Regions from separate parts of the Paenibacillus sp. NPDC056933 genome, predicted to be linked through region 1. Evidence: predicted binding sites of a transcription regulator. Region 1 holds the regulator's gene; the other holds the start of a gene.
What was found. Region 1 encodes CtsR, which represses protease genes until heat stress. Its sites were predicted from a motif close to ATGGTCAATAAAGGTCAAACA; they were not measured.

Region 1 (5,323 bases):
CCCAGTGTAGAGTTACGTTTAATCGCTTCTGCACCCACATTGGATGTCAAAATGATCAACGTATTCCGGAAGTCCACGACGCGACCTTTGGAATCGGTCAGACGACCATCCTCAAGCACTTGCAGCAAGATGTTGAATACTTCCGGATGTGCTTTCTCGATTTCATCAAGCAGGACGACGGAGTAAGGTTTGCGACGAACTTTCTCAGTCAGCTGTCCACCTTCTTCGTATCCCACATATCCTGGAGGCGCGCCGACGAGTCTTGAAGTGGAATGCTTCTCACCATACTCGGACATGTCAATCCGGATGACTGCATTTTCATCTCCAAACATGGCTTCTGCGAGCGCACGAGCCAGCTCGGTTTTACCTACCCCAGTAGGACCAAGGAAGATAAATGAACCCATCGGACGTTTCGGATCTTTAAGTCCGGCACGGGCACGACGAACTGCACGGCTGACGGACTTCACAGCCTCATCTTGCCCAATGACACGTTCATGCAGAATCGATTCCAATGTCATCAGACGTTGTGTCTCTTCTTCTTTCAGCTTGTTCACCGGAATTCCAGTCCAGTTAGCCACCACTTGCGCGATATCCTCAGGTGTTACTTCGGAATCCGTACGTCCTTGTTTTTCTTTCCATTGGTTCTTCGTTACATCCAGCTCTTCACGAATTTTTTGTTCCGTGTCGCGCAGTGCTGCTGCTTTTTCGAACTCCTGACTTTGGACCGCTGCGTCTTTTTCCTTACGGATATCTTCGAGACGGCTTTCCAGTTGTTTGAGGTTTGGTGGGATGGTGTAAGAGTTCAATCTTACTTTGGAACCCGCCTCATCAATCAGGTCGATCGCTTTATCCGGCAGGAAGCGGTCGGTAATGTATCGGTCAGACAGTTTAACCGCCTGTACAATCGCTTCATCCGTAATTTTCACCCGGTGATGCGCCTCGTAACGATCACGCAAGCCGTGTAGAATTTGAATGGCTTCTTCCGGAGAAGGTTGATCTACCGTAATCGGTTGGAAACGACGCTCAAGCGCAGCATCCTTCTCAATATATTTGCGGTACTCATCCAGGGTCGTTGCACCGATGCACTGCAATTCTCCACGAGCCAGAGCCGGTTTCAGAATGTTCGAAGCATCAATTGCACCTTCCGCTCCACCCGCACCAATCAGGGTGTGTAATTCATCAATGAACAGGACAATGTTACCCGCTTGACGAATTTCATCCATAATTTTTTTCAGACGATCTTCGAACTCACCACGATATTTTGTACCTGCCACAACAGAGCCCATATCCAACGTCATGACACGTTTGTCGCGCAATGTTTCCGGAATTTCGTTAGCGATGATTTTTTGTGCAAGTCCTTCAGCGATGGCTGTTTTACCTACACCTGGTTCACCGATCAGTACCGGGTTATTCTTCGTACGACGGCTCAGGACCTGAATAACACGCTCGATTTCCTTGCTACGTCCAATCACCGGATCGAGATTATTCTCTCTGGCATACGCCGTAAGATCACGTGCCAGACTATCCAGGGTTGGTGTGCTGACATTCGCAGGTGTACCGTTATGACTGGATACGGCTTCACTGCTGCCAAGCAGTTGCAGCACCTGTTGACGTGCCTTGTTCAAACTGATACCCAGGTTGTTCAGCACACGTGCTGCAACCCCTTCACCTTCACGAATCAGTCCGAGCAGGATATGCTCAGTGCCTACATAGGTATGGCCTAGTTTCCGGGCTTCATCCATAGACAGTTCAATTACTTTTTTCGCACGAGGCGTATATGCAATGTTCGTAGGCTGCTCCTGGCCACGGCCAATCAGCGTTTCTACTTCATCCTGAATTTTTTCCAATCCGAGTCCCAAGCCGATCAGCGCTTTGGCTGCGATGCCTTCGCCTTCACGAATGAGGCCGAGCAGAATGTGCTCTGTACCGATGTTATTGTGACCAAGACGGACAGCTTCTTCCTGCGCCAATGCGAGCACCTTTTGGGCCCGTTCCGTAAATCTTCCAAACATCATATCTCCTGCACCTCCATGGTTTTGGATAAAACGGGGGCTGTAGAACGGATCCCACCGTATTCTTCATATCATTTTTGTTTGCAGCCGTGCTGCGAATAAATCATTCGGCATTTATCTCATTGATTGGTAGAAAATGCCCTTTTATATAAAAGCCGCAGATGCGACGTGAAACCTTTGTAAATAACGCTTGAGACAATCTAAGATTGATTGGCTGCACTGATCGTATCCCGGATTAACTGGGCACGATATATGTCACGCTCATCTGTCCGCATTTCTTCCCCGAATGTTTTCTGCAAAAAACCCGGCTGGGTCATCACATTCAACTCGTTCATCACGGTTATGGACAGACCGTCCAACAAGCCGAGATCTACACCAAGTCGAACATCGGACAGACGCTGTGCAGCTTCCTTCGAATCGACGATGGCTGCATGCGACAATATGCCGTATGAACGCATCACTCTGTCGGTAATCCGTAATCTGGAGTCGGTCATTAACCGTTCTCTGGCGGTACGCTCATGCCCTATCATCTGTAACACAACACTGTGCAGGTTATCAATGACTTCTTGTTCTGTCTGCCCCAGTGTAATCTGGTTCGAGATCTGAAACAGGTTCCCCATTGCCTCGCTGCCTTCACCGTAAATTCCCCGTACAGTCAGTCCCACTTGGGAGACTGCGGTTAGAATACGGCCAATCTGCTGTGTCATCACCAGAGCGGGCAAATGCATCATGACAGAAGCTCTTACACCTGTACCTACATTCGTAGGACAGCTGGTCAGGTATCCTCTGCGGTCATCAAAAGCATAATCCACATGCGCTTCAAAAGCATCATCTATAGCGGAAGCTTTCTCCCAGGCTTCTTTCACCTGGAACCCCGGATAGAGGCACTGGATACGTAAATGGTCCTCTTCGTTGATCATAATGCTGACAGATTCGTCCTCACTGAGAATAACTGCACCATTTCTGGATTCGTTCGCAAGACTGGGACTGATCAGATGTTTCTCCACCAGCACCCGTTTGTCGAGTTCATCGATATCCATCAGATCCAGCGTATGAAAATCTCCAAAGGCATGAACCTCATCATATTGAAGTACTTCGCTCAGCTTATTCAGCACTTCTTCCGATTGCTCATTGGAAGCCAGCATCGGAAACGGAACATGCTGCAGGTTGCGTGCGATTCGGACACGGCTGCTAATGACAATTTCGGAATCAGCCGCATCACTGCGCATCCAGTCGCTGAGCGCCTTCTCGGTAAAGCGCAGATTAGGCATTACGCATCCCTCCTACTCATCACAAACTTTACTCCTGAGCTATTTCTTTTTCAAGTTCCCTGATCTGATCACGTATTTGAGCAGCCTCTTCGAACTCCTCTTGAGTTATGCTCTCCTGAAGATCCCGTTTCAGATCAGCGATTTGTCGTTTCACCTTGATGCGGCCACCAGCTCGTGCAGGAACCTTTCCTACGTGAGAAGTGCTGCCATGAACCCGTTTGAATAAAGGATCCAAACGGCTGTCAAAATATTTATAACATGAGCTACAGCCAAAGCGGCCGATTTTGCTAAACTGTGAATAGGTCATGCCGCATTCTTCACAACGAAGGGATTGTGCAGGACTTGCTCCCGCACTGCCATTCTTGCCTGAGGGGTCAAAATCAAGCAACCCGGACAATAAGTTGTGAATGGAAAATCCGTTGGATGTTCCGGGAATCATTTCCCCTTTTTCACGAGCGCACGACTCACAAATATGGAACTCCGTCTTCTCTCCATTCACGATTTTCGTAAAATGGAGCGTTGCCGGACGTTTGTTGCATTCTTGGCACAGCACAATGATGTACCCCCTTGATCCCGATAGTTTTCATTTACCGAGCAAAGATATTAACATCGCCTTCAACATTCTGGCACGAATTTGATCCCGGTAAGGAAGTTTGACCAATATAATCTCTCTCGATACAGCTGCTCTCATCAACCCGGCTTCCCTTTTGCTCAAGAAACGTGCTTCTTCCAGTTGGTAGATCAGACCCTCGGCAGCTGTCTGCCCGATCTCATCTCCGATACTATGGTGCAAATGGTTATGCAGAGCCGAGTGAGCCGGCAATTCAATCCGCTGTATGCGAACATAACCGCCGCCGCCACGTTTACTCTCTACAAGGTAACCTTTTTCGAGTGTAAATCGGGTGCTGATGACATAATTGATCTGGGAAGGCACACATGAAAATTGATCAGCCAGATCATTACGTTGAATTTCGACCATTCCTTCGGGACTTTCATGCAAAATACTCTTCAGATATTGTTCGATAATATCAGAGATATTACGCATCCACTCATCCTCCACTGTTTGAAACGTTAAGTCAATAAGGACCCACACGCCCCCACAGAGTACACCTTCTCAACCCATTTAACCAATCGGGGAAACAGCGAAACTCATCTTCCACGGTCATTAACAGGTAAGCGAAGGACGCTCGAAGGTCCTTTAATATTGCCTTTATCCGCTGATGTACTACCCTCTAATTGGCTTCCACCAACGGATTGCAGAAAGAAAGCTACGTAAGTATTTAACCTTTAGTTGACTTTGACTTTCTTTGACTTTATATCCATTATAGCATATTTTGTGGTTTTGCCAAGAGGGAGTACTATTCATTTTTTACGATTTTACACGAAATATTCGGCTGACACAAAAAAACCTCTCCAAAAAAGCTGGAGAAGTCCATTTGTCTCACACTAGCAACGTATTGCTATACAAGTTAAGTCTATGAAAGTGATCCGAAAATGTCGTTACTTCTACGAGGATCAGAAAAAATCCATTAAATACGTTTCCCGTATAGGAATCGCTTGCTCCAGTGCCTTAATCGCATCAGTTGGACCTTTGAGTCTACCTATTTGAGCCATGTCTGCTGGTCTAAAATACCCCATTAAAATGGCGGTAAGAGTTTGAATATCGACTTTAACGGTCTGATCTTCAGCTGGAAGCTCAGAAGGTTTCCATATCGAAGCTGTACCGTTCATTGCAATATTCATTTGCCATACCCCTTCATTCCACGGTGCATGAGCATCCTCTACCTGTAGATTAATCTGTATCGGCGAATCTGGGCTTGCAAAAGGATACTGTGAGATAAATTGTTCTACACTCACAATACGTGCCATGAAATAAGGTACAATTTCCTGCTGAATCCGCGGATTATCCAATTGAAAAGCAAGCATATCACTGGCTGGTGCCTGTAATGTCACTTCCTCAATCATGGAATCATGGTTGGCTATAAAGGTCCATAGGGCTTGTCTCGCCTCTTCATTGAGATAAATAATCTCTCTAATGCT
Region 2 (5,323 bases), on a different contig from region 1:
GAGTGAGATGGAGCGCAACTTCCGCAGTTTCTCCAGCTCCTTGCGGGATTCCCGCTCAACGGCACTGCGATTTGTTTTCTGGCCACGAAGCAAATTCCAGAAATACAAACCAATCACTACACCAAAAAATAACTGAATCATCATTATGACCATACCAAATTCCATGTCTCCACATCCTCCTGTTCTGTCCCTATCTCATAAGAGATCATGCTAATACTTGGTAGTATAGCCTTTTCACCGAGACGTAAACGGGTGTACGGCAATTTGTATGTCAGAGAATGCAAAACAGCCCGTCATTGCTGACGGGCTGTTGCAGGAACATATATAAACGAATCAGTGCGAGCGACCTGGAATAACCCCTGTCGTTTCATAGGACTCCACGATTTTGTCGATCTCTTTTTTCAATTCCTCAACCATGATTTCTTCCGGCACTTTACGGATCATTTTACCATGACGGAATAACAAGCCTTCTCCGCGTGCACCGGCAATACCGATATCCGCTTCTTTTGCTTCGCCGGGACCGTTAACAGCGCAACCTAACACCGATACTTTGATCGGCACCTTGAGCTTGGAAATATACTCTTCCACCTCATTAGCAATGGAGAACAGATCGATATCCAAACGGCCACAGGTCGGGCAGGAAATCAGCGTAGCTGCATTGGAAATCAGCCCAAAGGTTTTGAGCAGATCACGAGCAACCTTGATTTCTTCAACCGGATCCGCACTAAGCGATATCCGCATCGTCGAACCAATGCCCATGGATAACAAGGCACCCATACCCGCAGAACTTTTGATTGTACCCGAGAACAACGTGCCCGCTTCGGTAATTCCCAGATGCAACGGATACTTGATAATCTCAGCCGCTTTGGAATAAGCCGCAATCGCCATCGGTACATCCGAGGCTTTGAGAGACACAATAATATCATGGAAATCCAATTCTTCCAGGATACCAATGTGATAAAGTGCACTTTCTACCATAGCATCAGCTGTTGGATAACCATATTTTTCGAGCAAATGGTTTTCCAGAGAACCTGCGTTTACCCCGATCCGAATCGGAATACCTTTCTCTTTACAAGCTTTGACGACTTCTTCTACTTTGGCACGTTTACCGATATTGCCTGGATTAATCCGTACTTTATCGATGCCGTTCTCAATCGCAAGAAGAGCCAGTTTATAATTAAAATGGATATCCGCTACAAGCGGAATATGGATCCGCTTCTTGATTTCCTTAATGGCTGCGGCGGCTTCCTCATTGTTTACCGTTACACGCACCAACTGGCAGCCTGCTTCTTCCAACCGCAATATCTCTGCCACGGTTGCCTCAACGTCTGCCGTTTTCGTTGTACACATGCTCTGGATGATGACCTCGTTGCTGCCACCAATCGTTAAGTTCCCCACTTTTACGGGACGTGTATCTTGTCTTAAAAACATGAGTGATTTCTCTCCCCACAACGTCAAAGCTCCACCCTGACAGAGACATGATTCGCCTTCTGCCAGGAGTGGAGAACTGACAAGTCTATATTTCAGTGTTGAAACGGAATATTCACCTTGAATTAGGCACTTTCTTCCTGCTTGTCGTCCTTCGATTGGCTCAGTTCAGGCACGACTCTCTTCTCAACGACTTCTTCTGTAATGACACAGTTCGTAACATCATCACGGGAAGGCACTTCGTACATAATCTCAAGCATAATGCCTTCGATAATGGCACGCAGTCCACGTGCACCCGTGTTACGTTTAATGGCTTCCTTCGCAATCGCAAGCAATGCGGCTGGTTCGAACACCAGATTCACATTATCCAGCTCCAGCAATTTTTGATATTGTTTGGTCAGCGCATTTTTTGGCTCGGACAGAATCCGTACCAATGTATCTTCGTCCAGCGGCTCCAACGTGGAGATGACTGGCAGACGACCTACGAACTCCGGAATCAGACCGAATTTCAACAAGTCTTCCGGCAACACCATACCCAAATATTCGCCCGGTTTCAGATCTTTTTGCTCCGTAACAGTGTTAAAGCCGATCACTTTTTTACCGATCCGGCGTTTGATCATTTGTTCCAGGCCATCAAAGGCACCGCCGCAAATGAACAGGATGTTGGTGGTATCAATCTGGATGAATTCCTGATGTGGATGCTTACGGCCACCTTGTGGTGGTACGGAAGCTACAGTTCCTTCCAGAATTTTCAAGAGCGCCTGTTGAACACCTTCACCCGATACATCACGTGTAATGGATGGGTTCTCGGATTTACGCGCTACTTTATCAATTTCATCGATATAAATAATGCCGCGTTCTGCTTTTTCCACATCATAATCAGCAGCTTGAATCAGCTTCAGCAGAATGTTCTCTACATCCTCGCCGACATAACCTGCTTCAGTCAATGAAGTTGCATCAGCAATAGCAAAAGGAACATTAAGGATTTTGGCCATCGTTTGCGCCAGCAACGTTTTACCAGAACCCGTAGGTCCTAATAGCAAAATGTTACTTTTTTGCAATTCAACGTCCTCAATCTTGCTTTGTGTGTTGATGCGCTTATAGTGATTGTAAACCGCAACTGACAAAGACTTCTTCGCCTGATCCTGTCCAATAACGTATTGGTCAAGAATGTCACGAATTTCTTTCGGTTTTGGAATATCTTTAAGGTCCAGTTCTTCGTCATGACCGAGCTCTTCCTCAACGATTTCGGTGCAAAGTTCGATACATTCATCACAAATGTAAACGCCTGGTCCAGCGACCAGCTTACGCACCTGTTCCTGAGATTTACCGCAAAAAGAGCATTTCAATTGCCCTTTCTCATCGTTAAATTTAAACATGAAACCACCCCTTTAGGAATTGATCGGTCTGCTGAGCACCTGGTCAATAATGCCGTACGTTTTGGCTTCTTCAGCACTCATGAAAAAGTCACGGTCTGTGTCCCGCTCGATTTTCTCAAGGGGTTGACCTGTACGATCGACGTATATTTGATTCAGTTTCTGACGTGTTTTAATAATCCATTCTGCGTGAATTTTGATATCCGCAGCCTGTCCCTGAACGCCGCCAAGCGGCTGATGAATCATCACTTCACTGTTCGTCAGCGCGTATCGTTTGCCAGGAGCACCGGCTGTCAGCAATAACGAGCCCATGCTTGCTGCCATACCTACGCAAATGGTCGATACATCCGGCTTGATATATTGCATCGTATCGTATATACCCATCCCTGCGGTGACAGAACCACCAGGTGAATTAATGTACAAGCTGATATCCTTCTCTGGATCGTCGGCTGCCAAAAACAAAAGCTGCGCTATGACAAGATTGGCTACATCGTCATCAATCGCACTGGTTAAAAAAATAATGCGATCCTTCAGCAAACGCGAATATATATCGTAAGACCGCTCGCCTCGATTGGTTTGTTCAACAACCATTGGCACCAGACTCATGAGACCAACCTCTTTTCTACATGTAATTAGACATAGGCTACCTGTAAAGCAAACCCAAATTCATTCTAACACGTTCCTATGACAATGTCATTTTTCACAAGTAGTGTCAAGACGAAGTGAGTTTACTTTTTAGCCTGATCATATTTAACCATGTTTTCTATGTATGTGCAAATTGGAGCATTCCTATGCCGTTTCACCTTTTTTTTATTTAAAGTGGAACCATGGGATGTTAAATATGCATAACCAAATATCGCAACGACTTACACCCATATTATCACTGAATCATCTATAAAATGGATGCCATAATTTAAAAATAAGGCACGCAATGATTCACGTGCCTTATCGTTTATTCAGCTGTTCATTACGTAACAGCTTGTCTTATTTTTCGTCAGCTTCTGCAGCAACTTCTTCAGCTGGAGCTTCAACAGCTTCAACAACTTTGCTGTTTTCAACGAGAACGTCAATCGTTTTACGCAGTTTCACTTCATCACGAAGGCTGTCCAGGGAACCATTACCTTCGAGAATGCCACGAATCTCCTCAGCAGGACGCTTGTAAGACTCAGCCATTTTTTCGAGCTCTTGATTCACTTCTTCGTCAGACACTTCGATGTTCTCCGCTTTACCAACTGCTTCAAGAACCAGGTTGTTGCGAACACGCTTGGAAGCATCTTCCTGCATTTGCGCTCTAAGGTCAGCTTGTGTTTGACCGGAGAAGCTCAGGAACATTTCCAGGTTCATCCCTTGGTTACGCAGACGGTTGTCGAAATCACGCATCATGTTTTGTACTTCGCTGTCAACCATTGCAGCAGGAATGTCCACTTCAGCATTTTCAGCCACTTTTTCTACAACAGCATTTTCTTGAGCTGCTTTGGCTTCGTCTGCTTTACGGGATTCCAATTGTGTTTTCAGATCAGCTTTGTACTCTTCAAGCGTATCGAATTCGCTGACATCTTTTGCAAACTCGTCATCCAGTTCAGGGAGCTGTTTACGTTTGATTTCATGTACTTTCACTTTGAATACCGCTTGTTTGCCAGCCAGTTCAGCTGCATGATAGCTCTCTGGGAAAGTTACTTCAACGTCTTTGAAGTCACCTGTGGACAGACCCACAACCTGCTCTTCAAATCCCGGGATGAACGTGTTGGAGCCAAGTTCCAGGGAATAACGCTCAGCTTGTCCGCCTTCAAACGGTACACCATCAACGGAACCGTCAAAGTCGATTACAGCAACATCACCGTTTTGTGCAGAACCTTCGTCGATAACAACGAGTTCAGCGTGACGCTGTTGAAGACGCTCGAGCTCTTCAGTCACTTCTGCATCCGTTACTTCATGTTTGGCTACAGCAACTTCAACGCCTTTGTAGTCACCCAGTGTAACTTCAGGTTTAACGGTTACTTTCGCTTTGAACTTGAATACTTGTCCTTTAGCGAATTGTTCGATATCTACATCAGGACGATCAACCGGGAAAATATCCGTTTGGTCGATGGCTTCTGTATAAGCTTCAGGAAGCAAAATGTCGATGGCTTCTTGATACAAGCTTTCCACACCAAAACGAGCCTCGAAAATTGGACGTGGAACTTTACCTTTACGGAATCCAGGTACGTTTGCTTGTTTAACCACTTTATTAAAAGCTTTGTCGAGTGCTGCAGTTACACGATCTGCACCCACTTCAACCTCAAGAACCCCTAGGTTCTTCTCTATCTTTTCCCAAGTTGCTTTCATTGTATACTTTCCCCTCCAAAATTCACATGTTCACGTAGGCAATCACGTACAAAATAACCATTTTAGTATAAACAAGATTAGATTCTTTTTCAAGGGGAATCCCTTGATACGGTTTGAGGAAAACGTTTCCGACTCCTATTGACCGTCCAAACCGGCTGAAACAAACTGCTTCATCGATCGATATGCCTGCTCCA

Region 2: the regulator CtsR is predicted to act here: its motif matches at 3,600-3,620, upstream of clpP (ATP-dependent Clp endopeptidase proteolytic subunit ClpP).

Annotation. Positions count from the first base shown of each region.
Region 1 is NZ_JBHUQN010000011.1:58,336-63,658, forward strand. It holds gene ACFTRD_RS31780 (ATP-dependent Clp protease ATP-binding subunit) at 1-2,015, opposite strand, end outside; gene mcsB (protein-arginine kinase McsB) at 2,213-3,283, opposite strand; gene mcsA (protein-arginine kinase activator protein McsA) at 3,312-3,836, opposite strand; gene ACFTRD_RS31795 (CtsR family transcriptional regulator) at 3,867-4,328, opposite strand; gene ACFTRD_RS31800 (GNAT family N-acetyltransferase) at 4,799-5,323, opposite strand, start outside.
Region 2 is NZ_JBHUQN010000005.1:45,812-51,134, forward strand. It holds gene lonB (ATP-dependent protease LonB) at 1-165, opposite strand, end outside; gene ispG (flavodoxin-dependent (E)-4-hydroxy-3-methylbut-2-enyl-diphosphate synthase) at 334-1,431, opposite strand; gene clpX (ATP-dependent protease ATP-binding subunit ClpX) at 1,554-2,807, opposite strand; gene clpP (ATP-dependent Clp endopeptidase proteolytic subunit ClpP) at 2,820-3,410, opposite strand; gene tig (trigger factor) at 3,789-5,129, opposite strand; gene ACFTRD_RS26705 (hypothetical protein) at 5,265-5,323, opposite strand, start outside.